DNA from 2 places in the Granulicatella sp. genome. Region 2 is predicted to be linked to the other one. Evidence: predicted binding sites of a transcription regulator. Region 2 holds the regulator's gene; the other holds the start of a gene.
What was found. The regulator Rex, encoded in region 2, represses fermentation and respiration genes when NADH is low (regulators of the CRP and FNR family bind a similar motif). The targets are predictions, from matches to a motif close to TTGTGAANTANTTCACAA.
Positions count from the first base shown of each region.

Region 1: pflB (formate C-acetyltransferase) is a predicted target of Rex. The motif match lies at 7,320-7,337, and genes of this name have one in related genera.

Region 1 covers NZ_DBHISP010000005.1:1,901-14,633, forward strand. The annotation lists gene ACO5V7_RS03660 (CHAP domain-containing protein) at 1-239, opposite strand, end outside; gene ACO5V7_RS03665 (YitT family protein) at 254-1,174, opposite strand; gene ACO5V7_RS03670 (YitT family protein) at 1,146-2,039, opposite strand; gene ACO5V7_RS03675 (VOC family protein) at 2,036-2,914, opposite strand; gene ACO5V7_RS03680 (manganese-dependent inorganic pyrophosphatase) at 2,976-3,905, opposite strand; gene pflA (pyruvate formate-lyase-activating protein) at 4,043-4,804, opposite strand; gene pflB (formate C-acetyltransferase) at 5,066-7,294, opposite strand; tRNA gene ACO5V7_RS03695 (tRNA-Arg) at 7,621-7,694, opposite strand; gene ACO5V7_RS03700 (hypothetical protein) at 7,749-7,979, opposite strand; gene ACO5V7_RS03705 (TrmH family RNA methyltransferase) at 7,983-8,753, opposite strand; gene ACO5V7_RS03710 (hypothetical protein) at 8,758-9,123, opposite strand; gene ACO5V7_RS03715 (DEAD/DEAH box helicase) at 9,089-10,276, opposite strand; gene ACO5V7_RS03720 (amino acid ABC transporter permease) at 10,411-11,058, opposite strand; gene ACO5V7_RS03725 (transporter substrate-binding domain-containing protein) at 11,072-11,947, opposite strand; gene uvrC (excinuclease ABC subunit UvrC) at 12,094-12,733, opposite strand, start outside.
Region 2 covers NZ_DBHISP010000014.1:18,317-31,049, forward strand. The annotation lists gene ACO5V7_RS07345 (aspartate-semialdehyde dehydrogenase) at 1-904, shown strand, start outside; gene ACO5V7_RS07350 (ABC transporter ATP-binding protein) at 1,565-3,295, shown strand; gene ACO5V7_RS07355 (ABC transporter ATP-binding protein) at 3,292-5,037, shown strand; gene ACO5V7_RS07360 (ABC-F family ATP-binding cassette domain-containing protein) at 5,086-7,035, opposite strand; gene ACO5V7_RS07365 (redox-sensing transcriptional repressor Rex) at 7,293-7,922, shown strand; gene ACO5V7_RS07370 (DUF1310 family protein) at 8,048-8,437, shown strand; gene ACO5V7_RS07375 (hypothetical protein) at 8,512-8,775, opposite strand; gene ACO5V7_RS07380 (co-chaperone GroES) at 8,927-9,196, shown strand; gene groL (chaperonin GroEL) at 9,211-10,830, shown strand; ribosomal protein L21 leader region at 11,335-11,410, shown strand; gene rplU (50S ribosomal protein L21) at 11,426-11,734, shown strand; gene ACO5V7_RS07395 (ribosomal-processing cysteine protease Prp) at 11,740-12,072, shown strand; gene rpmA (50S ribosomal protein L27) at 12,095-12,385, shown strand.

The DNA.
Region 1 (12,733 bases), on a different contig from region 2:
CTTTCTAAAAACCACCCTGATTTTTTTAAAGTAACTGATTCTTTATCATGAGGAAGTTGTGTAGTTTCTTTTTGAGCGGATTCGCCTACTGCTTCTTTGTTTACAGGAACAGTTTCATTTTTTTCTAAAACTGATGTCGAATATTTGTTATTTGTTGTTATATCTGTATTTTGAGCAAAAACTGCATTTTCACTGAATAATAATCCTAAAAATAATATTAATATTCTTTTAAAATTCATAATTCAACCTTCTTCTAATGTATTAATTTATTTCCACTATCATCAAAATAGAATGTAAAACCTTCACCTATAACTTGATTTACGTCAGAAATGATAACAAATGCTTCAGAGTCAATTTCATGAATAATTCTTTGAATCGGCATTAACTGTTGACGATTGATTACAACATATAAAACCTGTCTTTGCTGTTTTGAATAGAAACCATGTCCATTTAAAACCGTAATTCCTCTATCCAATTCTTTTTGAATTTTTCTTCCAATGCTTTCGAATTGGTCAGAAATAATAATAATCGCTTTTCTTGGGTTAAAGCCTTCTAAAACAAAATTGATTACTTTACTTGCAATAAATAGCATCATTAATGTTAAAACTGCCTTTTCAAGACCTATTACTAATGCCAGAGGAGTAACAATAAAAAAATCAATAATAAGTAAGGATGAAGAAACATTCCAACCTAAATATTTATTCATCATCATTGCAATAATATCAGTACCAGCTGTTGTCCCTTTCCCTAAAATTACGAGTCCAAGCGATACACCAAAAAATACTCCTGCAGCAATTCCTGCAACAACTAAATTTTCCGGTATAAAGCCAGGCCATTCTTGAGTAAATTTTATAAAAAAGGATAACTCAAACACTGCTAAAACAGTATAAAACATTGTTTTTTTCTCTAAATATCGATATCCAACCATTAACAAAAAAACATTTAAAACTAAACTCGACAGTGATGGATCAATATTCATTGTATAAAATAAAAACAAAGTAACACCAGTAATACCGCCTTCTCCAAAATGGTTTGCTATTACTATTGCATTAATAGTATATGAAAATATAAAACATCCTAACGTAACAAGAAATAATGATTTAAAAATGTCTTTATCTAAAAATCTTTTCAGTGTAATCTCCTCCTTATTCAGGCTCTCTATAAAATCTTCCATAAAAATTTTCAGTACTAATTTGGTTTATAATCGCACGTGAATCTGCTTCCCTAATTACTTCAACCGCATCTCTTAATTCATAGGAGGAAAGAACCGTATGTAATAAATACATTTTTTCCTGACTAAATCCACCAATAGCTTCCACACAAGATATACCATGTCTAATATTTTTAATATAAGCTTGCATTACATCTTCTCCATACCTTGTTGTAATTTGAAGCGTTACCCTATGGTACCGCTGATGGAATGTACTAATTGTCTTTGTAGATATATATTGAAAGATGATAGAATATCCTGCATTTTTCCAACCAAACAACGCTCCAAATATCACTAGTAGTATAGTGTTAAAAAAGAAAACTTCCTGCCAAATTGTTTTTCCCCTTTTATTGGATGCATATAAAGCTATAAAATCCATTCCCCCCGTAGAAGCATTTCCCTTTAGTGCTAGTGAAACATACAACCCATTTAAAACTCCTCCAAAAATAACGTTTAACATTAAATCGTCAACAAAAATAGGTTTAAAATCTAAAATTCGTATAAAAAAACTCCCTATAAAAACTTGTAAAATAGAATAAAATGTAAAACGAGCACTTATTCCTTTATAACACAAAATAGCAACTGGAATATTGAATAGTATTAACAAAATTGATATAGATAATTCAGTACCAAATAGACTAGCAATTTGATTCATTAAAATAGAAATACCTAGAAATCCACTAGAAAGTAAATTTGACGGTTGGATAAATACTTTTAATGTGAATGCTTGTAAAAATCCCGAAATAATAACGGCAATCAATGAAATAAAGTGACGAAATAGTTTGTTTTTACGGTATTTACGATAAGAGTATTTTTCAAGTAACTTCATGAATGCTCACCTACTTTGAAACAATATTCAATTCCATCTCTCGTAGGAACTTTTAAATAGGCATCATAATAATGAAAAGAAACTTGATTCATTTCTAAATAGAGAACAAGATTTTCTAGCTCCTTCATATTAGGAACTCGCCATTCAATCGTTGAAAGCCCATAAATACTCTTACTTTTCTTATTCGTTTCATTCCAGGAATTTATTGCTATTGAATATCCATCACGATTCACTTTAAAGTTTTTTCGTTTCGTTACATAATCATATGTTGTTTTAAACGAGAAGTTGTTTATTAAAAACTCAGTTGTTGCTTCTACGTCCATCACATTATAATGAAGTTGAGTAATTTTTGCACTTACGGGAAATTCTTCTGAAGCTTCATCAATACCATCAATAAATTCGTGCAACGAACGTTTCATTTCATTTCCTTCTAGATATTGATCAACTTCCTGAGAAGGATTATCTTCAACAACCATAAATTTCAATCGATTTCCCTCTGGATCCATAATATAAAAATTAGTTGTATAACCATCGAATCCTGAACCTATAATCGTTTGTTCTTCCATAATAAAATGATTAATCAATTCACCAATTTGAGAAGATTTTGCCAAACGAAAACCTATAGAATAAGTTGTTAAAAATGAATCAGAGTCACCATTTCCTTGGACTAGTTTAAAAAGTGGGATACTCCCTCTTCCATGACCAATCAAAACTTCATTATCAAATTCCTGCAAAACAGAAAGACCCATTATTTGTGTATAAAATTTTTTCATTACGGTTAAATTTCGAACTGTAATCGAAATTAAAGAAATCGTCCACTCTTTTTTTGACTGTGGAACAACAAAATCTTTCATAAATTGTATCAAATTACGCATGATTTATTTCCTTTACAAAAAAATGGGGAGGAATAAAATTGTTCCTCACCCACTCAAAATTTTATCCTTCAAAAGCAACAGTTAATGGTGGTACTACTTGTTTTTTACGAGAAACAACTCCTGGTAATGTAAGTAATCCATCTGTATAGCTTGAGTTGAACGCTTGGGCAACTTTGTCTTTATAATCTCCTACAACTAAAACTGTTGAAACGCTTGTTAAGATATTTGTAATTACAAAAACAAAAGTATCATATCCATTTTCTGAATTTGCAGCTCTCATACTTTCTTCTAAGGCCTCTCTACGAGCTAATAGTTCTTCAGGGTCTACAACATTTACTTGAGCAATACGTAAATTCGCTCCCCCCATTGGGAATGATTTAGCATCTAAGTCAATTAACTCCGCTTCAGATTTGTCACCAAGATTTGTTCCGGCTTTTAACATTTCTAGACCATAGACATTAACATCAATCTCAGCAATGTTTGCCAAATCGGTTGCTGCTTCAATATCTTGTTGAGTACATGTTGGAGATTTGAATAATAAAGTATCCGAAACAATTGCAGATACCATTAATCCAGCAATATCTTTAGGAACTTCAACCCCATATTCTTTATACATTTTGTACAAAATGGTATTCGTACATCCAACAGGTTCTGCACGATAAAATAAAGGATTTGCTGTTTGGAAATTTGCAATACGGTGATGATCCACTACAAATTCAACTTCTACTTTTTCTACGCCAGTTGCGCTTTGTTGTACTTCGTTATGATCCACTAAAGCAACACGGTTTGTCTCTTGTGAAATATCCCCAATAACTCGAGGAGCTTCTTTCTTGAAATAATTTAATGCATATTGTGTTTCTTCATTAGGAGTCCCTAAGGCAACTGCTTCTGCATCCTCACCTAATTGACGTAATAAGAAAGCATATGAAATTGCTGATGTAATTGCATCAGTATCTGGATTTTGATGTCCGAAAACTAATAATCTACTCATTTTGTGGCCTCTCTCTATTTAAATTTACATTGACAATTTTAACATAATTACCAATTAAAACCAACAAAAAATGCACTTATACATAAAATTTGAACATAAAAAACTGCTATAGCTTTTACACTATAACAGTTCTTTCATTAGGCGTTTAAAAATCCTTTATAATCATCAGTTCTTAAAATTCGTCGAGCATTATCCACACGTTCTTGAGTTGGCGGTTCAATATGATCCAATTTATATGGAATTCCTAAGTTCTTCCATTTATATACACCCAGTTTATGATAAGGTAAAATCTCAAACTTCAATACATTTTTCAGTTTACTTACAAATTCACTTAATCGGATGAGATATTCATCATAGTCTGAGCGTTCTGGAACTAACACATGGCGAATCCATACGGGTTGCCCTTTGTCTGATAAATACTCTGCTAGTTGAAGAATATTTTTATTCGTCCATCCTGTTAATTTCTTATGTTGGTCATCATCAATATGCTTAATATCTAATAAAATAAGATCTGTATATTCTAATAACTCTTCGAATTTTGAAAAGAATGGTTCGTCATACGTGAATGGCATTCCACAACTATCTAATGTTGTGTGTACTCCAGCTTTCTTACAACGCTTAAAGAAATCGATTAAGAAATCAATTTGCAATAAAGGCTCTCCTCCGCTGACAGTTACGCCACCTTTACGTCCCCAGAATGCACGATATTGCAATGCTTGATCGAGTAATTCTTGAGAAGTAATCGGATGACCGCCCCCAATATTCCAAGTGTCTGGGTTGTGACAAAACTCACAACGCATACGACAACCTTGCATGAAGGTTACAAAACGGATACCTGGTCCGTCTACAGAACCAAAACTTTCTGTAGAATGGATATATCCAGTTACTGGTTCACTCATCATTATTCCTCCTATCTTTTCTCTTCTAGTATATCACAATTCGTGTCCTTTAGGGCTGTTTCGATTAAAAAACGGATGGACGATTTTGCCCATCCGTTTTCGTAATTTCAGCAATGTTGCGAGTCATCCTCGCACTTTGTGTAATCTGGTTCGGTCTCCTTGAAATACTTCTACTTCGAAAAATTTAGTCGGATGCTTGGCATCCTCTTAAATTTTCCTCCAGTGGTCTATTTTCAGAACAGTAAACCTCATACCTTAAGATTACATGCTTTCGTGCATTGTACGGTTGATTACGTCTAATTGTTGTTCACGAGTTAATTTAATGAAGTTAACTGCGTAACCAGATACACGAATTGTTAATTGTGGGTATTCTTCTGGGTGTTCCATAGCATCTAATAATGTATCACGGTTGAATACGTTGATGTTTAAGTGGTGACCACCTTTTGAAGCGTAACCATCTAACATAGAAACTAAGTTTTCTTCTTGTACATCTAATTCACGTCCTAAAGCTTTAGGAATGATTGAGAATGTATTTGAGATACCATCTAATGCATATTGGTAAGGTACTTTTGCTACTGATGATAATGAAGCTAATGCTCCGTGTGTGTCACGACCATGCATTGGGTTAGCACCTGGTGCAAATGGTTCGCCAGCACGACGTCCATCAGGAGTGTTACCTGTCTTCTTACCATAAACTACGTTAGAAGTAATTGTAAGGATAGAAGTTGTATGTTTAGCATTACGGTAAGTTTTATGTTTTTTAACTTTAGTCATGAATTCTTTCAATAACCAAATTGCGATTTCGTCAGCACGATCATCGTTGTTACCATATTTAGGGAAGTCGCCTTCTACTTCATAGTCTACAACAACGCCATCTTCATCACGAATAGTTTTAACCTTCGCATATTTAATAGCTGATAATGAGTCAACCGCTACTGAGAATCCAGCGATACCAGTTGCCATTGTACGTAGAATTTCAGTGTCATGTAATGCCATTTCAATTCTTTCGTAGCTGTATTTATCATGCATGTAGTGGATGATGTTTAATGTATTTAAGTATAAACCACAGATCCATTCCATCATGTCATTGTATTTTTCCATTACTTCGTTGTAGTCTAAGTACTCTGAAGTGATTGGTTGATATTTAGGACCAACTTGTGCTTTAGATTTTTCATCGATACCACCGTTGATCGCATATAATAATGTTTTCGCTAAGTTAGCACGAGCTCCGAAGAATTGCATTTGTTTACCGATACGCATAGCAGATACACAGCAAGCAATTCCGTAGTCATCGCCCCACTCTGGACGCATTACATCATCGTTTTCATATTGGATTGCAGATGTATTAATAGAAGTTTTAGCTGCAAACAATTTGAAGTTTTCTGGTAAACGAGTTGACCATAGAACTGTTAAGTTTGGTTCTGGAGCTGGTCCTAAGTTTACTAATGTGTGTAAGAAACGGAAACTGTTCTTAGTTACTAATGGACGTCCATCTTCACCAACACCGGCAATAGATTCAGTTACCCAAGTTGGGTCTCCTGAGAATAATGCGTTGTATTCAGGTGTACGAGCGAATTTAACTAAACGTAATTTCATAACGAAGTGGTCAACAAGCTCTTGAGCTTCTTGTTCTGTTAATGTTCCGTTTTCTAAGTCACGTTGTACATAGATATCTAAGAATGTTGAAGTACGTCCTAGAGACATAGCCGCACCATTTTGTTCTTTAATAGCTGCTAAGTATCCTAAGTATAACCATTGAAAAGCTTCGCGAGCATTTGAAGCTGGTTTAGAAATATCGAATCCGTAGATGTTACCTAATTCTTTTAATTCTAATAATGCACGGTATTGTTCTGAAACTTCTTCACGTAAACGAATTACATCATCAGACATAGTGCCATCGCCAATGTTAGCGAAGTCTTTTTGTTTTTCTGCGATTAAACGATCAACCCCGTATAAAGCTACACGACGGTAGTCACCGATGATACGTCCACGTCCGTAAGCATCTGGTAAACCTGTGATAACACCTGATTTACGAGCTGCACGCATTTCTGGAGTGTAAGCATCGAATACACCTTGGTTGTGAGTTTTACGCCAGTCACGGAAGATACGAGAAATTTCTTCATCAATCTTGAATCCGTAAGCTTCAGCTGATTGCTCACTCATACGAATACCACCGAATGGTTGTAAGCTACGTTTGAATGGTTTTTCTGTTTGGAAACCAACTACTGTTTCTAAGTCTTTGTTTAAGTATCCAGGACCGTGTGAAGTAATTGTTGAAACTACTTTAGTGTCTAAATCTAAAATACCACCAGCTTCACGTTCTTGCTTGTTTAAGTCCATAACTTGTGCCCATAAAGCTTTAGTAGCTTCAGTAGGTCCAGCTAAGAAACTGTCGTCTCCTTCATAAAGTGTGTAGTTTTCTTGGATAAAGTCACGGACGTTAACTTCTTCTTTCCATACTTTACCTTTAAAACCGTTCCATTGTTCCATATATTTTTCCTCCTTAGATAATTGGTTGTGAAACTTATAACAGCTATCTACACAAATATTATAACACAATTAAATCTAAGTGCAATACAAAAGTGTAAAAAAATACAAAGATTTTGTTAAGTATTGTTATAATAGCTATTTTAAGACAGTTTTAGTTGTGAAAGATGTATTATAACAGTGTGTTTTGCTGTACTATAATTTTGAAACAGAATGAAACATTTCACAATATGGCATGATTATTCACAATCTATCCTTTTTTTATCTTCATTTTACTAATAAAAAAAGAGCATTATCAAACTAAATTTGATAATGCTCTTTCAATTTAGCGTTTCAGGAGGGATTCGAACCCCCGACCGTTCGCTTAGAAGGCGAATGCTCTATCCTGCTGAGCTACTGAAACAGTACTAAATTATTATACCTAAAGACGAACATTCTGTCAATCGATTTTACAGCCTCATTCCGACTCTTCGGTTTCTTTTTCTTTACCCTCTAGTTTATGCTTTTTTGAAAACAACATAAAGGTATAGATAACCAACATTACCACCGCCATGATCAGCACTCTTGCTGCTAAGGTAAAATTATATAAAGCTGCAATGGCACTTAATGCAAAGAAAATAATAGTCATATTTTTAACTGTTTCAAGAATGGGGCGTTTTCTTCCCATTGGATTTGGTCTATTATCCATTCGTTACTCCTTTGTTTCCTTCGTTTTATACATTAATAAAGCTGAAGCAATTGCTACGTTCAGTGATTCCGCTTTTCCAAACATCGGAATCGTCACTACGACATCAGCTAGTTCAATTACATCCCTAGAGACCCCTTGACCTTCATTACCAACAACGATAGCTACATCTGTTGCTCCTTGTAAGTCTGAATAATCCTTTGAGTTTCGATGCAATGCTGTAACAGCCACTTGAACACCCTTCTCTTTGAGTATTAGCAAGTATTCTTGTAAGTTCGCTTGGAAAACTGGAATATGAAAATGACTTCCTTGCATTGAACGAAGAACTTTGTCGTTATATAAATCAACCGTTCCTGTTCCTAAAATAACCGCATCAAATCCAGCAGCATCTGCTGTTCTCACAATCGTTCCTAAATTACCAGGATCTTGAACCGCATCTAGCACAATTAAGCGGCCTTTATGAGGTAATATCTCCTGCTTAACAATTTCAACAACTGCTAAAATCCCTTGAGTCGTCTCCGTCATTGATAATTTATGGAAGACGTCTTGTGATACAACTAGCACCTGTACATCTGTTTGAGCTAACAGATTTTCATAGTCTTCAAGACGATTACTGGTAACCACTATCAACTTAATCTGAGCTCTTTCTTTAATCGCTTCTTCAACAAGGTGTTCCCCTTCAAGAAGATACATCCCTGCTTTCTTACGACCTTTTGCAGTCTGAAGTTTGACAAGCTCCTTAATTTTTTCGTTCTTAGTTGAACTAATGCTTTCCATATAACTACCCTTTTAATCCTTCTATTGTATTAATGAATTTTTTTACTTCTGTCTTTTGATTTTGATGAAATCTACATTTCATCGGTACAACGAAAGTCTCCTCTTTCTCTAAAAAATGCAATATTAGTTTCGGATTTCCTAAGAGCCTCCTCTCAAAAGAAACTTTTTGAATACGATTTGATGGGATAACGATGGGTCTATTTGCTCTCCAAACACCTTCTTTAGAAGTTTCAAACAGAACGAAACCATCTTTAGCCCAAAAGAGTACAAAGGTTTGCTCTTCTTTTTCTAAAGCAACTAAGCTATCAGCATCCGTCATTTCAAATCCGAAGAAACTAATTTGACTTTTTAAATCCTCGATGATTTCCATTCTTATTCCCCTTCTTTCGTTTCTGGGTTGATTTCTTAGAACTTACTTCTTTCTTTTTCGGTTGTGTGACTGGTTTTAATTGTCCTGCATAAAATTCAAACTGAACCAGTTTATGTTTTCCTGCAACTTTCTTCAAGTCTCTTAGTTCACGGTCGTTCACTAGACTCAGAACTAAACCATCTTTCCCCATCCGTCCTGTACGTCCAGAACGATGTGTATATTGATCCGTTGAGTCTGCAAGATCATAATGAATAACAAGTGGTAAATCTTCAATATCCAGTCCCCGTTGTGCTACATCGGTACTAAGTAAGAACGGAATATGCCCTTTTTTAAATAAATCAATCGCTTTTTTACGTTCCGTTTGATGAGCATCACTTGATAAAAGTGCAACTGGGACTTGATGAAACGATAACTTTTCTCCGAGTAACGCGGCGTTTGCAATCGAATTAACGAAAACTAATGCTTGCTTTGCATTTTCTGAGAATGCTAACTTTCTTAATACTTCGTCACGTTTTCTAGTTGGACATTCAATATATCCATGAATTACATTCGCATGATCAGCGTTTCCCTCTGAAACTTCCACAAAAGTCGGTTGTATATTAATCCATTTATTCACTTCTTCTAAATTTTTATTCTTGGTCGCAGAGAAACATAACACTTGTCTTTCAGAAGGAAGCTTCTTCACAAGTTCTCTCGTGTTGTTCAATTGCTCTGGATCAAGTAAATAATCTGCCTCATCTAATACAAGCAGTTCTACTTGATGTAGCTTTAATTTACGGAGTTTTGAAAGTTCTAATAGTCGACCAGGTGTTCCAACAACAATTTCTGGTTTTTCTTTTAACTTCTCTACTTGTCGTTTAACGTTTGCTCCACCCGCTAAAACTTGTACACGGATTTCTGACGATTTCCATTCTCTAATCACCGTTCCAATTTGTTGGGCTAATTCTTGTGAAGGCGCCACAATCAAAGCTTGGAGTGTCCTATCTGCTTTTACTCTTTCCAAAATAGGAACGACATACGCTAATGTTTTCCCAGTCCCTGTTGGTGAGATGGCTACGATATCTGTCCCCTCTTTAATCAGTTCTTGTGTCTTTTCTTGTATCGGTGTTAATGTGTGGAAGCCATGTTGCTCCCAAATAGTCTTTGTATTCATAAGTGTCCTTTCCGATAACCATTGTTCTTTTGAGTCCTATTCATTTTAACGAAGAAACTCCTATACTTCAAATAGTTTCAACGTTTCTATAAAAAAGAGAACTGCTGTTACACAGTTCTCTTTACTATTTTCTATTAAAGTGCCATTTTCTTTTCTAAATATCGTTGCCCTTGTTCAAAAAGCAAACAGATAATCCAGTAAATAATTGCTACTAAAATATAAACCGTCATATAGTTTTGTTCACGACCACCTACAATTTTCGCATTTTGGAAAATATCAGGTAGTGAAATCATCGCAACAAGAGATGATCCTTTAATCATATCCAGTAACACATTACTTAATGGTGGTATTGCAATCCGAAACGCTTGAGGAACGATTACTTTTTGTAAAGTTTGACGATAACTCATCCCAAGAGACATCGCTGCTTCCCATTGGCCATTATCCACTGCATCCATTGCCGAACGCAACACTTCAGAAATATACGCGCTACTTGCAATACTAAAACAAAGAAGCGCACAAACTAAAGCTGGTAATGTTATTTTTAAGAATGGTAAACCAAAATATAGTAAGAATAAAAACACAAGAGTTGGTGTTCCACGCATAAAGGACACATGAAACGTTGCAACCCATCGTAGAAAACGAAATCTGGAGCGCCTCATTAATACGAGAGTAAATCCTAAAATCGTTCCGAATACAAAGCTTGTTAATGCGACTCCTAATGTATATCCTAATCCACTAAGAATAAACCAAAAATTGTTAATCGCAATACTGATATCGATGATTTTATTTAACATATTAGTCTACATCTGAAATATCGATTTTTTCTGTTTTAAATTCTTTAGGTTCTGTTACGTCTTGACCAGCGAAGAATTGTTCAGAGATTTTTTTCAATGTTCCATCTTTCTTCATTGCATCCATCGCTTCATTGAACTTATCACGTAATACAGTGTTATTTAATGAAATTGAGAAGCTTGAACTATAAGGGTTTGCGTAAACACCTTCATTAATTTTAATGTCGTATTTATCTTTAGCAAAAGCGACCGCGATTGATTGTAAGTAGTAATCGTTGATGATTACATCTGTACGTCCGTTAACTAAATCAGACATATATACATCATTAGTTACGTTGTCATAAACAACTAATTCAGCACCAAGTTTTTTAGCAATCTTCATGTAGTTTGTACTAGCTGCACCTGCTGCTTTTTTACCTTTTACATCAGCCCAAGAATGGATGCCTGAATTATCGCTTCCACGAACAACCATTGATGTAAATGAGTATTTATGAGGTGTAGTGTGCAAATAGTCATCGAAGTTTTTTGCACCTTCTTCAATTGAATAGTTGGCGATATCTGTCATACCACTATCTAAAGCTGTTAACATTCCGTCAACACCCATTTCCGTAAATTCAACTTTAAGGTTTAAACGCTTCGCAACTTCCTTCATGATTTCCACATCGTAACCAGTTAGTTCATTATTATCATTATGGAATGATTGTGGATATAAAGTACCTGCTGTTGATACTTTAATGACACCAGATTCAACAATTTTATCCCAGTTTGCTTGCGCATCTGAAACTGATACAGTTGTTTCCTGTGTTTTTGTTGTGTTTGCTCCGCATGCAGCTAATAATGTAGCTACAGCAACGAAACCAGCTTTCATCCATTTTTTCATTGGTTTAACCACCTTTTATTTATTTTTCAACAATCAAAAAGATAGCACATCCATCCCAAAAAAACAAAGATTAAGTCTTGAAAAGAAAACAAAAAAATGAAACAGATAATTTACCTGTTTCATTTTTTAGTTTTACTCTTAATAATTTATTCATTCTGAAACGTTGTTATTATATTGCTTGCAACTTTTTCAGAGATTCCAATCTTCCGTAACTCCTCAACACTAGCATTTTTTATTGCGGTAGTAGTCTTAAAATGACTTAAAAGTTTCTTTCTAATTTTCGGTCCTACTCCATCTATTAACTCCAATTTCGAGGAAAAAGTATTCTTGCTTCTAACTTGTCTATGAAAAGTTATAGCAAATCGGTGAACCTCTTCTTGGACTCTTTGAATCAATTGAAAGGCTTGTCCTTTTCGATCCAGTTCGATGGGAGTAAATTTTTCTCCATAAATTAAAGAAGCTGTTTTATGTTTATCATTTTTAACCATCCCACAAACCGGAATAGATAAGCCTAGTTCATCTTCTAGAACTTCCATAGCAGCTTTCATTTGAATTTTTCCACCATCCATTAAGATTAAGTCAGGAAGGGCAGATTTTTCTCTTAGCAATCTGGAATAACGTCTTCTAATCACTTCTTGCGTCGTCGCGAACTCATGGCTTCCAAGGACCGTCTTCACCTTAAATTTTCGATAATGTTTCCGATCGGGTTTTCCATCTCGAAAAACAACCATAGCAGAAACAGGATTCGTACCTTGAATATTTGAATGGTCAAAAGACTCAATCACT
Region 2 (12,733 bases):
CTTATATCTACTTGCATCAGCACGTTCAGCAGGAAAAGTACTACAGTTTAGAGGAAAAGATTATGTAGTCGAAGAATTAACGGAAGACTCCTTCAAGCGTGATATTGACTACGCCATCTTCTCAGCAGGAGGCGGTACTTCATTGAAATTTGCACCCATCGCAGAACGTGACGGCGTGATTGTCATCGATAACTCAAGCGCATGGAGAATGGATCCAGAGATTGATTTAGTCGTACCAGAATGTAACGCACCAACATTAGAACGTAAGATAATCGCAAATCCAAACTGCTCAACCATCCAATCGGTTGTACCATTACGTCCATTGCATGATGCATTTGGATTAAAACGTGTGGTTTATACCACTTACCAAGCCGTTTCAGGTTCTGGACAAGCAGGGATTAATGATTTAAGAAACGGGGAAAAAGGGGAAGCTCCAACAAACTACCCACACCCAATTTACAATAATGTATTGCCGCATATCGATGTGTTTTTAGAAAATGGCTATACAAAAGAAGAAATGAAAATGATTCAAGAAACGCGCAAGATTCTTGGTTTATCAGATGATGTAGCTGTGACAGCCACTTGTGTGCGTGTACCTGTATATAACTCACACTCTGTAGAAATCAATGTGACTTTCGAAAAAGATACAACACCGGAAGAAATTCGTGCATTATTAGCAAAAGCACCAGGCGTAATCGTATTAGATAAACCTGAGGAAAATGTGTATCCAACACCATTACAAGCAACTGGACATGACGAAGTGTATGTGGGACGTATTCGCCGTGACATTTCTCAACCAAACAGCTTCCACATCTGGTGTGTGGGCGACAATATCCGTAAAGGTGCTGCGAGCAATGCTATCCAAATTGCGGAGTACATTGAAGCGCACGGATTACGTAAATAGGGAGTAAGACAAAAGCTAAACAAGGACTCACAGTGTGAGTCCTTTTTCTTATAGTGGTCTCAAATCCTTCGCACCGTGAAGGATTTCCGCAAGGCTGATTAGAATTAAGCAAATCACGAGTGATGAAGCTTAATTCAATCAGCTACTGCGTCATATTTTATAAGTTTTTTTGGTACAGAGTTAATTCCTTCTCTCCCTCTAAGCACAGTGGTTGAATGATATGAGCTGCACTGTAAACAGCTTGCTCATACCTATTCAACTTTGTGGGGGAAAGAAAACGAAACATCCTAGATACAATAATGTATCTAGGGTGTTTCTGTCTTTCTCCCTCGCATTTAATGCCATTCCACGTTATGGCTATGTTAGAATCCGTAAGATTTTTCGTAATCAACTTTCAAATAAGCAAGAGTTGCACAGTCTTCTAATAATTTTTTACTCCGCTATATCCCACTGTGGGTATAAAAAAGGGCTCGTTGAGGATGGAAAAACTTGATGTATCATAAATGCTCCATCTTTAGGGAGTAAAAAAGTGAATGACACATTTTTGTTACGTAACATAATTGTTACATCCTTTATAATCAAAAGCAGGAAGCAATTTTTTCCGCTTTTGAAGAGGATAAAATGTGATACAATGAAAGTACTATTGATGTAAAAGGAAGTATGATTGTGAATCGATTAAAGCCTTATTTAAAGCCATATTTGAAAGAAACAATATTGGCACCGTTATTAAAATTATTCGAAGCAATTTTGGAGTTATTAGTACCGCTTATTATGGCAGTCATCATTGACAAAGGAATTGAAAACCAAGATACCTCTTTAATCCTTGGTCAAGGGGCCATTTTAATCGTCCTTGGGATTTTAGGGGTCGTCGTGTCCATTACTGCCCAATATTATGCAGCAAAAGCAGCAACGGGATTTACAGCGGATCTAAGACAGGCGCTCTTTTCAAAAATTCAATATTTTAGTTTCTCGCAACTGGATGCGTTAGGGAATGACACTTTACTGACACGTTTGACGAGCGATGTGAATCTCGTGCAAAACGGATTAAACATCGCGCTTCGTCTGTTGCTGCGTTCACCTTTTATCGTCGGTGGAGCGATTGTGATGGCCTTTGTTGTGAATGTGGAAATGGCATGGACGTTTGCCATCACAGTTCCAATCTTAGCAGTCGTCGTATTCGGAATTATTTACTGGACAATTCCAATGTATCGCCGGGTTCAAGGGCAAATAGATCGTATTATGCGTCTCGTGCACGAGAATTTACTAGGTGTTCGTGTGATTCGGGCATTTAACCGTGAAGAAAAAGAAATTCAGTCGTTTAGAGAAGATACCGAAGCGTTGAATCAGGCGCAACAAAAGGTGAGTGCCCTATCAGGAGCTATGAATCCTATTACGTTTGTGATTGTGAATGTAGCGCTTATCGTCATTTTATATAGTGGGGCGATAAAAGTGGATACAGGAACGTTGTCAAAAGGGGACGTAATCGCCTTAACAAACTATATGTCACAAATTCTAGTAGAGCTTGTAAAATTAGCCAATCTTATCGTGTTAATGACGAAATCTGTTGCGAGTGCGGAGCGTATTGACAATATTCTATCGATGGAACCGGATATGGTGGAAGGAACCCAAGACGTCCATCCAGATAGCGACATAGCAGTGGTGTTTAAAGACGTGACGCTTACGTATCAAGGGGACCAAAATGCAGCGCTCAACCATATCTCCTTTACCGCATTAAAAGGACAAAACATCGGCGTGATCGGGGGGACTGGTAGTGGGAAATCATCTCTTGTGAATATGATTCCTCGTTTCTATGATGCGACAGAAGGCAGTGTAGAGGTCTTCGGAGAAAACGTTCGTGACTACCGTTTTTCTTCGATTCGTGGAGCGGTTGGAATGGTCTTGCAAAAGGTGCAACTCTTCCGTGGAACGATTGCCGACAATGTCCGTTTTGGGAATGCATCTGCTTCAAGTGAAGTCGTAGAACATGCACTAGGAATTGCTCAAGCCAGAGAGTTTGTACAAACGAAAGAAGGCGGACTGGATTATGGCATCGAACAAAATGGACGCAACTTATCCGGGGGACAAAAGCAACGGATGACGATTGCGCGTGCCATTGCTAAACAAGCGCCGATTTTAATCCTAGATGACAGTGCTTCAGCATTAGACTTTGAGACCGATGCGAAATTGCGTGAGGCTATCAAGAATCAAGTGCCACGGCCAACAACCTTTATCGTGTCACAACGGGCGGCTTCTGTGCAGTACGCAGACTTAATTCTCGTTTTAGATGAAGGGAACCTGGTCGGAAAGGGAACGCATGAAGAGCTATTAGCGAACAACGAAATTTATCAAGAAATTTACTATTCACAATTTCCAAAGGAGGATGAAGCATGAGACAGAAAACTCAATGGGAAACCGTCCGTAAAGTTCTCCGCTACATCCGTCGCTACCGTATTTATTTTGTAGCGTCCATTCTTTTGGCGAGTGTGAATGTATTTGGAACCTTAATGATTCCAAAATTAGTCGGGGAAGCCGTAGACCAAATGCTAGGAACTGGCCAAGTCTTCTATGAAGGACTATTTGCCATCCTATGGCAGATTGCACTTTTTACGGCAATGGCAGCCATCGCGCAGTGGTTTATGAACCTTAGCAATAACAAGATGACATACTCGGTTGTGCGAGACCTTCGTAGAGACGCGCTTGAAAAAATCGAGACCTTGCCACTCAGTTATTTAGATATTCATCCTGTCGGAGAAATCGAGAGCCGTATCATCGCGGACGCGGATCAATTCGCGGATGGATTATTGATGGGATTCACGCAGTTATTTACGGGTGTGATGACGATTCTAGGAACGTTAGTCTTTATGCTCAGTGTGAATGTGACATTGACGCTTGTAGTAGTGGTGATAACGCCAGTGTCATTTGTCATGGCCAGCTTTGTCGCGAAAAAATCCTATCATTTCTTTAAACAACAATCGGAAATTCGTGGCGATCAAACCGCCTATATGAATGAGATGATTGAGGGGACACGAGTGGTGACGGCCTTCCAGCAACAAGAAAAAGTCATCGAAGACTTCTCGGTGATTAATAAGGAGTTGACGGATGTTTCTCTAAAGGCCATTTTCTATTCCGCGATTACTAATCCAGGTACAAGGTTCGTGAACAATATGGTGTACACAGTAGTAGGAGTCTTTGGAGCCTTCTTTGTCATTCAAAGAGGAGTAACGGTGGGACAACTTACTTCCTTTTTAAGTTATTCTAACCAATATACGAAACCATTCAATGAAATTTCAGGAGTTATTACCGAACTTCAAAATGCGATTGCTTGTGCCAACCGCGTATTTGAACTGTTGGAACAACCGTCTGAACATCCAGAGCGCAAAAATGCTGAGTCTCCTGAAACCTTTGACGGAGCGGTGGAATTTAGCCATGTGGACTTCTCTTATGTGAAAGGGCAACCGCTGATTGAAGACTTTTCGCTGGATGTCAAACCAGGGCAACGCGTGGCAATTGTCGGTCCAACCGGAAGTGGGAAGACGACGTTGATTAACTTATTGATGCGTTTCTATGAAATTAATAGTGGAAAATTAGCCATCGATGGTCATTCGATTGAAGATATCACGCGCCATTCATTGCGTAATGGATTCGGAATGGTGCTTCAAGAAACGTGGCTTCAAACGGGAACTGTCCGTGAAAACATCACGATGGGAAATCCAACGATTAGCGAAGAAGAGATGATTGGCATCGCCAAACTCTGCCATATTCATGGATTCGTCAGCCGTCTGCCACAAGGATATGATACGGTGATTTCAGATGACGGTGGGGATTTCTCACAAGGGCAAAAACAATTGCTCTGCATCGCGCGTGTCATGATGGGACAACCGAATATGCTAATTTTAGATGAAGCAACCTCTTCCATCGATACACGTACCGAGTTGAAGATTCAAGAAGCCTTTCAACATCTGATGGAAGGACGCACGAGCTTTATCGTGGCGCACCGCTTATCGACGATTCGTACAGCAGATGTGATTCTCGTCTTAAAAGACGGACATGTCATTGAAAAAGGAAATCATGCCAGCTTGATGGAGCAACGTGGGTTTTACTATAATCTCTATCAAAGTCAGTGGCAACATTAAAAATAAAAATAGCGTAGGCTCGTTGAGGAGCTTACGCTATTTTGTTAGTTAATTTTGAAATTCTTCTAGAGCTAGTGAAGCTTCTTCCCATTCGGCGAGAAGCGTTTCTTGACGTTCAAGAAGGGCAGCTTCTTCAGTTGAGAGAGCAGCGGATTTATCTGGGTCAGAATAGTTTTCCTCCAGTGTCATGGCCTCGTGGACTTTTTCTAACGCCTCTTCGATATCGTGCATCTCGGTTTCGAGTTGCTCGATACGTCGAGTCAGCGTACGAATTTGACGTTGCTCTTCTTTTGAGGCATGATAGCTGGCTTTGGCCTCTGTCATCGGCTGAGCTGTTGTTGTTTCAACACTCTTGGCTTCTTGAAGTGCGGCGAGTTCTTCTTTTTCTTGTTTTTTCTCAAGGTAGTAGTCGTAGTCGCCAAGGTAGAGTGTGCTTCCTGTTTCTTCGATTTCAAGAATGGCCGTTGCAATCTTATTGATAAAGAAACGGTCATGGGATACAAAACAAATCGTACCATCGTAGTCGATGAGAGCATCCTCCAATACTTCTTTACTATCGATATCCAAGTGGTTCGTTGGTTCGTCGAGCAGTAGGAAATTATCATGTTCCAGTGACAATTTGCAAAGGGCTAGTCGGGCTTTTTCACCCCCGCTTAGTTGTGCAGTTGTTTTTTCAACGTCACTTCCGGAGAATAGGAAGCTTCCGAGAATCGAACGCACATCTTTTTCGGGCATAGTTGAATGACGAGACCAAAGTTCCTCTAGAACCGTTTGATTCGAGGAAAGGCCAGCCAAGTTTTGGTCATAGTAACCAACTTGGACGCCAGCTCCTAAGTCAATCGATCCTTTGATTAAAGGAAGTTCACCTGTAATCGACTTCAAGAGAGTTGATTTCCCAATTCCATTTGGCCCCACAATAGCAATGGCTTCACGCTTGCGAAGTTGGAAGGAAATCGGACCGCTCAAGGCTTCGTGGTCGTAACCGATATAAGCATCGTTTACTTGTAATACTTGGTTTCCGGATTCGCGTTCCACGGTAAATTCAAATCGAGCAGAGCGCTGATCGCCTTTTGGTTTCTCCAATCGTTCCATTTTCTCTAATTTTTTACGACGGGATTGCGCGCGTTTTGTGGTTGAGGCGCGCACCAAGTTTTTTGCGATGAATTCTTCTAAGTCGTGAATTTCTTGTTGTTGCTTTTCGTAGGCTTTTTGCTTGAGTAAATAGCGTTGTTCGCGTTCTTCTAAGTAGTGTGAGTAGTTTCCCTTGTAATATTCACAGGCTTTATGGCTGATTTCGTAAACCTCATTACATACACGGTCTAAGAAATATTGGTCGTGGGATACGATCACAAGAGCGCAATTGGAAGAGCGTAAATAATCCTCTAACCATGTTAAGGTTTCAATATCCAGGTGGTTCGTCGGTTCGTCTAAAATCAGTAAATCGTGTTTCTCTAATAAAATCCGAGCTAAAGCTAACCGAGTACGTTGCCCTCCAGAGAGCGATTGAATCGGTTGGTCGTAGTCTTCTGGATAGAAACGGAATCCATGAAGGACAGTACGGATTTCAGATTCGTATCCATACGCGTTCTTTTGGTTCAGTTCTTCTTGTAGTTGGTCATAGCGTTTTAAGGCGAGTTCGTATGCCGTAGGGTCTCCTAGAAGGTCAGGGTCACCGAGTTGCTCAGCTGCTTTTTGCGCTTGTTTCTTCAAAGTTTCTACGTCTTCGAAGAGATGAATCATCTCTTCCCAGACGGTTTTCGTTGAATCGATGGCCGCATATTGGTCTAAGTAACCGATGGATAGGTCTTTTTTCTTTGAGACACTTCCCATTGAAGGTTCTTCGATACCCGCCAACATTTTTAAGAGCGTTGATTTTCCAGTACCATTACGCCCAACGATGGCAATCCGCGAATTTTCTTGAATATGAATCGTAATATTTTCAAATAGGACTTCATCTGCAAAAGTTCGAGCGAGTCCTTGTCCTTGTAGTAGTATCATGATAGGTCCTTTCAGTGAGTATTCATCTCATTTTATCATAAAAAAGAGGTGGACAATATTGAAATGCGTTCGAGTTTGCGTTCACATTCACAATTAAGAGGTTGTGAATAAAAAAGTACAAGCCTTGCTGTATATAAGCAAATTATATAGGAGTAAGTGAGGAGCAAACAAAGTATTTGTGAAAATTCATATCGTTGTGATAGAATACGCATGGATGTAAAAGAAAAGGAGTCTTAGATATGAAAGAGTATAAAGAAATGAAAGAAATCGAAGTGCCACGTGCAACCGCAAAACGTTTGGCCATTTATCATCGTTATTTACGTTTCTTGCATGATGCAGGAAAACGTCGTATTTCGTCAACAGAGTTAAGTGAAGCTGTAAAAGTAGATAGCGCAACGATTCGTCGTGATTTTTCTTATTTTGGAGCTTTAGGAAAACGTGGATATGGATATGATGTAGAATACTTATTGGAATTCTTCAGTCATACATTAAACCAAGATCGCTTAACAAATGTAGCTTTAGTCGGCGTTGGTAAATTAGGACAAGCGTTACTAAACTACAATTTCCACCAAAGCAACAATGTTCGCATCAGTGCAGCATTCGATGTGAACCCTGATATCGTCGGAACGATTCAAACAGGAGTTCCAGTCTATAGCATGGATGAAATGATTGAGCAATTAAAAGTTCAACAAATTCAAGTAGCGATTCTAACCGTTCCTCAAGATGTAGCGCAAGATACAGCCGATCGTATTGTAGAAGCAAATGTTCGAGGCATTTTAAACTTCACACCAATTCGATTAAACGCTCCAGAAAACGTTCGAGTTCAAAACGTTGACTTAACAAACGAGCTTCAAACTCTAATCTATTTCCTCGACAATCAAAAATAATTTTTGAAAGGCATCCGTAAAGGGTGCCTTTTTTGTATAAAATAAGAGTATTCAGAAATGCAAAAATTCATGATATACTATACAAAACAAGTAGAACCTTTAAATGCATTAGGGGGCTGAAGAAAATGATGAAGAAATTCAGTAGTGGAATGCTAGGGGTCGTTGCAGTAATAGCGTTAATCATCGGCGGATTTGTAACGTTGAATCTAGTGAAGAAGCATGAAATGGTCACTTTAGTTCAAAGTACGCAGGTGAGAGAATCTATTGAAAATCAATTAAAAGACTTAGATAAAAAAGCGTTGGAAGAAGGCGGAGTTATTCAGTCCTATGAAATTGATGTTGAGTCTATTCAGCATAACCCTATGGGAGGAATTCACTTTAAAATATACTTAAACTCCAATAAGAAATTAAGCGTGAGTTTTAGTCTGACTAAAAGCTTGGATACAGGTCAGTTCAAACATTCTTCAACGGGATATTCAAAGGAAGTCTCAGACTTGATAAAAAATAGGCCATAAGAAATAAGAGCTTTTTATCTAAAATAAGATTTAAAAAACATAAAAAGCACTAATCGATTGCATTGATGCAGTGATTAGTGCTTTTCTTCTGGATCTTTATCGTCTAGAGAATCATCATCCGTTTGGAAATTATCCATGATATTAGCAAGTTTCTTTAATTCATTGTAAGTTCGAAGCATATTGATACTTGTTACGATGTTTGTTGTTGCAAATAGACAGCAGAATAATGTGATAAAGTCAAATCCGTTTCCAGGATAATGAGAAGTTGCTAGAAAGATAAAGAAGATGGCTAGTGCAATTTCAAAATAGAGCTTTCTAAAGAAAATTTTTCTAGGCATAGCGTTCATCCTTTCTTGTTAAAATCTTACATAATTCTGGAAAAATAAGCAAGTATTTATTCTTGATTTTTCCTGACCAAATGAGTATTATAAAACTATGAGTTAGCACTCATTGTTTTCGAGTGCTAAAAAAGAGTAAGGAGGATTTTATATGTTAAAGCCTTTAAAAGATAGAGTTGTTATTCAAATGGTGGAGCAAGAAGAGAAAACGGCTGGTGGATTATTTCTACCAACTACTGCTCAAGAAAAATTACAATTTGCAAAAGTAATCGCAACAAGCGAATTCACTGCTTCTGAAGACCGTCAAGTGTCGGTTGGCGATAAAGTCGTGTTCGAAAAATATTCAGGAACAGAAGTAAAATTAGATGGTCAAGAATATATCATCGTGAAAGAAAAAGATATTATCGCAATTGTTGAATAAAGGGGGATACAATTATGGTGAAAGATATTAAATTTGCAGAAGACGCAAGAAGTGCCATGCTTCGTGGTGTGGACGTTTTAGCAAACACAGTAAAAGTAACATTAGGACCAAAAGGACGTAATGTCGTATTAGAAAAAGCATTCGGATCTCCACTCATTACAAATGATGGGGTCACAATCGCCAAAGAAATCGAATTAGAAGATCACTTCGAAAACATGGGTGCAAAACTCGTAGCTGAAGTGGCTTCAAAAACAAATGATATTGCCGGTGACGGTACAACAACAGCGACTGTTTTAACACAAGCCATCGTTCGTGAAGGATTGAAAAACGTAACGGCTGGCGCAAACCCAGTTGGCATCCGTCGAGGGATTGAACTTGCGACAAAAGCAGCGGTTGAAGAATTACACCGCATTTCTCGTCCTGTTGAATCAAAAGAAGCCATCGCACAAGTGGCGGCTATTTCTTCAGGTTCAGCTGAAGTCGGTGAATTAATCGCTGAAGCTATGGAAAAAGTGGGGAACGACGGCGTTATCACAATCGAAGAATCGAAAGGGATTGAAACAGAATTAGATGTTGTAGAAGGAATGCAATTTGACCGTGGTTACTTATCACAATACATGGTAACTGATAACGACAAGATGATTGCGACTTTAGATAATCCATTTATCTTAATCACAGATAAGAAAGTCTCAAACATCCAAGAAGTTATTCCATTATTAGAACAAATCGTTCAACAAGGACGTGCGTTATTAATTATCGCGGATGACGTGGATGGTGAAGCTTTACCAACATTAGTATTAAACAAATTACGTGGAACATTTAACGTGGTAGCTGTAAAAGCTCCAGGTTTCGGTGACCGTCGTAAAGCGATGTTAGAAGATATCGCTGTGTTAACAGGTGCCCAAGTCATTACAGAAGACCTTGGCTTAGAATTAAAAGATGCAACATTAGCGCAATTAGGGACAGCAGGTAAAGTGGTGGTTTCTAAAGACAGTACTACAATCGTGGAAGGTGCAGGTTCTAAAGAGTTAATCGCGAACCGTGTTGCTTTAATTCGCGCACAAGCACAAGATACAACAAGTGATTTCGACCGTGAAAAATTACATGAACGTCTTGCTAAATTATCAGGTGGGGTTGCCGTGATTAAAGTCGGAGCCGCTACTGAAACAGAATTAAAAGAGAAAAAACTTCGCATCGAAGATGCGCTAAATGCTACTCGCGCAGCGGTTGAAGAAGGTATCGTTTCAGGTGGAGGAACAGCTCTTGTGAACGTTCAAAAAGTAGTTGACGCTCTTGAATTAGAAGGTGACCTAGCTACAGGTGCGAAAATCGTATCTCGTTCATTAGAAGAACCATTACGTCAAATCGCAGAAAATGCGGGCCTTGAAGGTTCGGTCATTGTTGCTCGTTTGAAATCTGAAGAAAAAGGAATTGGATACAATGCCGCTACAGATCAATGGGTAAACATGATTGAAGCAGGGATTGTGGACCCAACGAAAGTAACACGTTCTGCTTTACAAAATGCTGCATCTGTTTCAGCATTATTATTAACAACAGAAGCTGTGGTAGCTGACAAACCAGCTCCAGTAGCACCACCAATGCCAGGAATGGATCCAGGTATGGGCATGATGTAATCAAAGGAAGAGAGGAAGAGGGGTGAAAGTTTTTCACCCCTCTTTTTCTTTTGTAATAAAACACCGCAAGGTGCTTACTAAAAAATAGAACTTCGTTCAAAACTACGAACCCCCGAGGATTTCTCTATAGTATATGCAACGAGGCACCGGCTTGAACCAAAGTCTCAAGCTCCTTCAAGATTCAAATGGACTCTAAAAAATAGATTTTTAAGAGTCCATAATTCACTTTGAATGCTTACTCCCATTGCCAATACTATGGAATCCTCGGGGTTCTCTGTTTTGAACAATTTTTTGAGGTGTTTTATAAAAAGAGGATGGAATAGAGAAGGCGAGTTACGCTACGAACCCTCGAGGATTTCTCTATAGTATATGCAACGAGGCACCGGCTTGAGCCTGTAGTTTCTTACCTCAAAAGCTTCAAAAGGAACTTACGAAAAGGCTAGTCACAATGATTGACGGGGGCGTACATTTTTGCTAAAATAGTCGTGTTGTAATTGTGAAGCACCACAGCTACAACCGCTCGGATTAGAGTACAAAAGACCGAAAGCGGCACTTTAAACTGGCGAGTCTTAGTCTAAAATATAGGAGGTGCAATATGTACGCAATCGTAAAAACTGGTGGAAAACAAGTTAAAGTTGAAGTTGGTCAAGCAATCTACGTTGAAAAATTAAACGCAGAAGCTGGCGACAAAGTAACTTTCGAAGAAGTAGTATTTGTAGGTGGAGATGACGTTAAAGTTGGTGCTCCATTCGTAGCAGGTGCAACTGTTGAAGGAACTGTTGAAAAACAAGGCCGTCAAAAGAAAGTTGTTACTTTCAAATACAAACGTCGTAAAGACTCACACCGTAAACAAGGTCACCGTCAACCTTATACAAAAGTTGTTATTGACGCAATCAACGCTTAATCACGATGATTCAAGTGACTGTACACAAAAAGAACCAGCGAATTGTTTCCTTTGAAATGACTGGACATGCAAACTATAGTGAACATGGTTCGGATATCGTTTGCGCAGGGGTATCAGCTCTGGCTATTACAACTGTGAACAGCATTGAGAAGTTAGCAGGATATCAACCGATTGTCGAAGTCGATGAGGTTGAAGGTGGTTACTTATACATGGAAGTTGTAGAGGACTTGACGAAAGACCAAGAACATACAACTCAAATTTTATTAAATAGTCTATTACTAGGGTTAGAAGATATTCAATCAGAATATCAAGACTTTCTAGCTGTAACTGTTGCATAATCAATCAAGGAGGTGCACAACTATGTTAAAAGTGAATTTACAATTATTCGCCCATAAAAAAGGGGGCGGTTCTACATCAAACGGACGTGACTCACAAGCAAAACGTTTAGGTGCTAAACGTGCTGATGGACAATTCGTTTCAGGTGGTTCAATCTTATTCCGCCAACGTGGAACAAAAATCCATCCAGGTGAAAACGTAGGTAGAGGTGGAGACGATACTTTATTTGCTAAAGTTGACGGAATCGTACGTTTCGAACGTAAAGGCCGTGACAAAAAACAAGTATCAGTTTATCCAGTAGTTGCTGCTGAATAATAATGAGTAGGATGTGACATTCAGTCACATCCTTTTTTTTAGGAAATTTGAGGAGTGACAAAACTACTGCGAACTTTCCAGATTTCTCTATAATTGCTATACTAGCTGTATCGGAGGAAGCCTTGCGTCTTCCTTCCTCTCAAGCTTCAAAGAGACTCTAGGAAATGAATTTCCAGAGTCAGTAATTCAGATTGAGTAAAACTGCTAGTATTGCTATGATAGAATCTGAAAGTTCTGTGTAGTTTTGTAAAAAAATATGTGCTGCTGTCGTAGCTCATAATATTCAAAGCAGGGAAACTCTTAAAAGTAGAAGGAGGGGTTTTTATCGAAGCGGGAAAAGAAATTCAA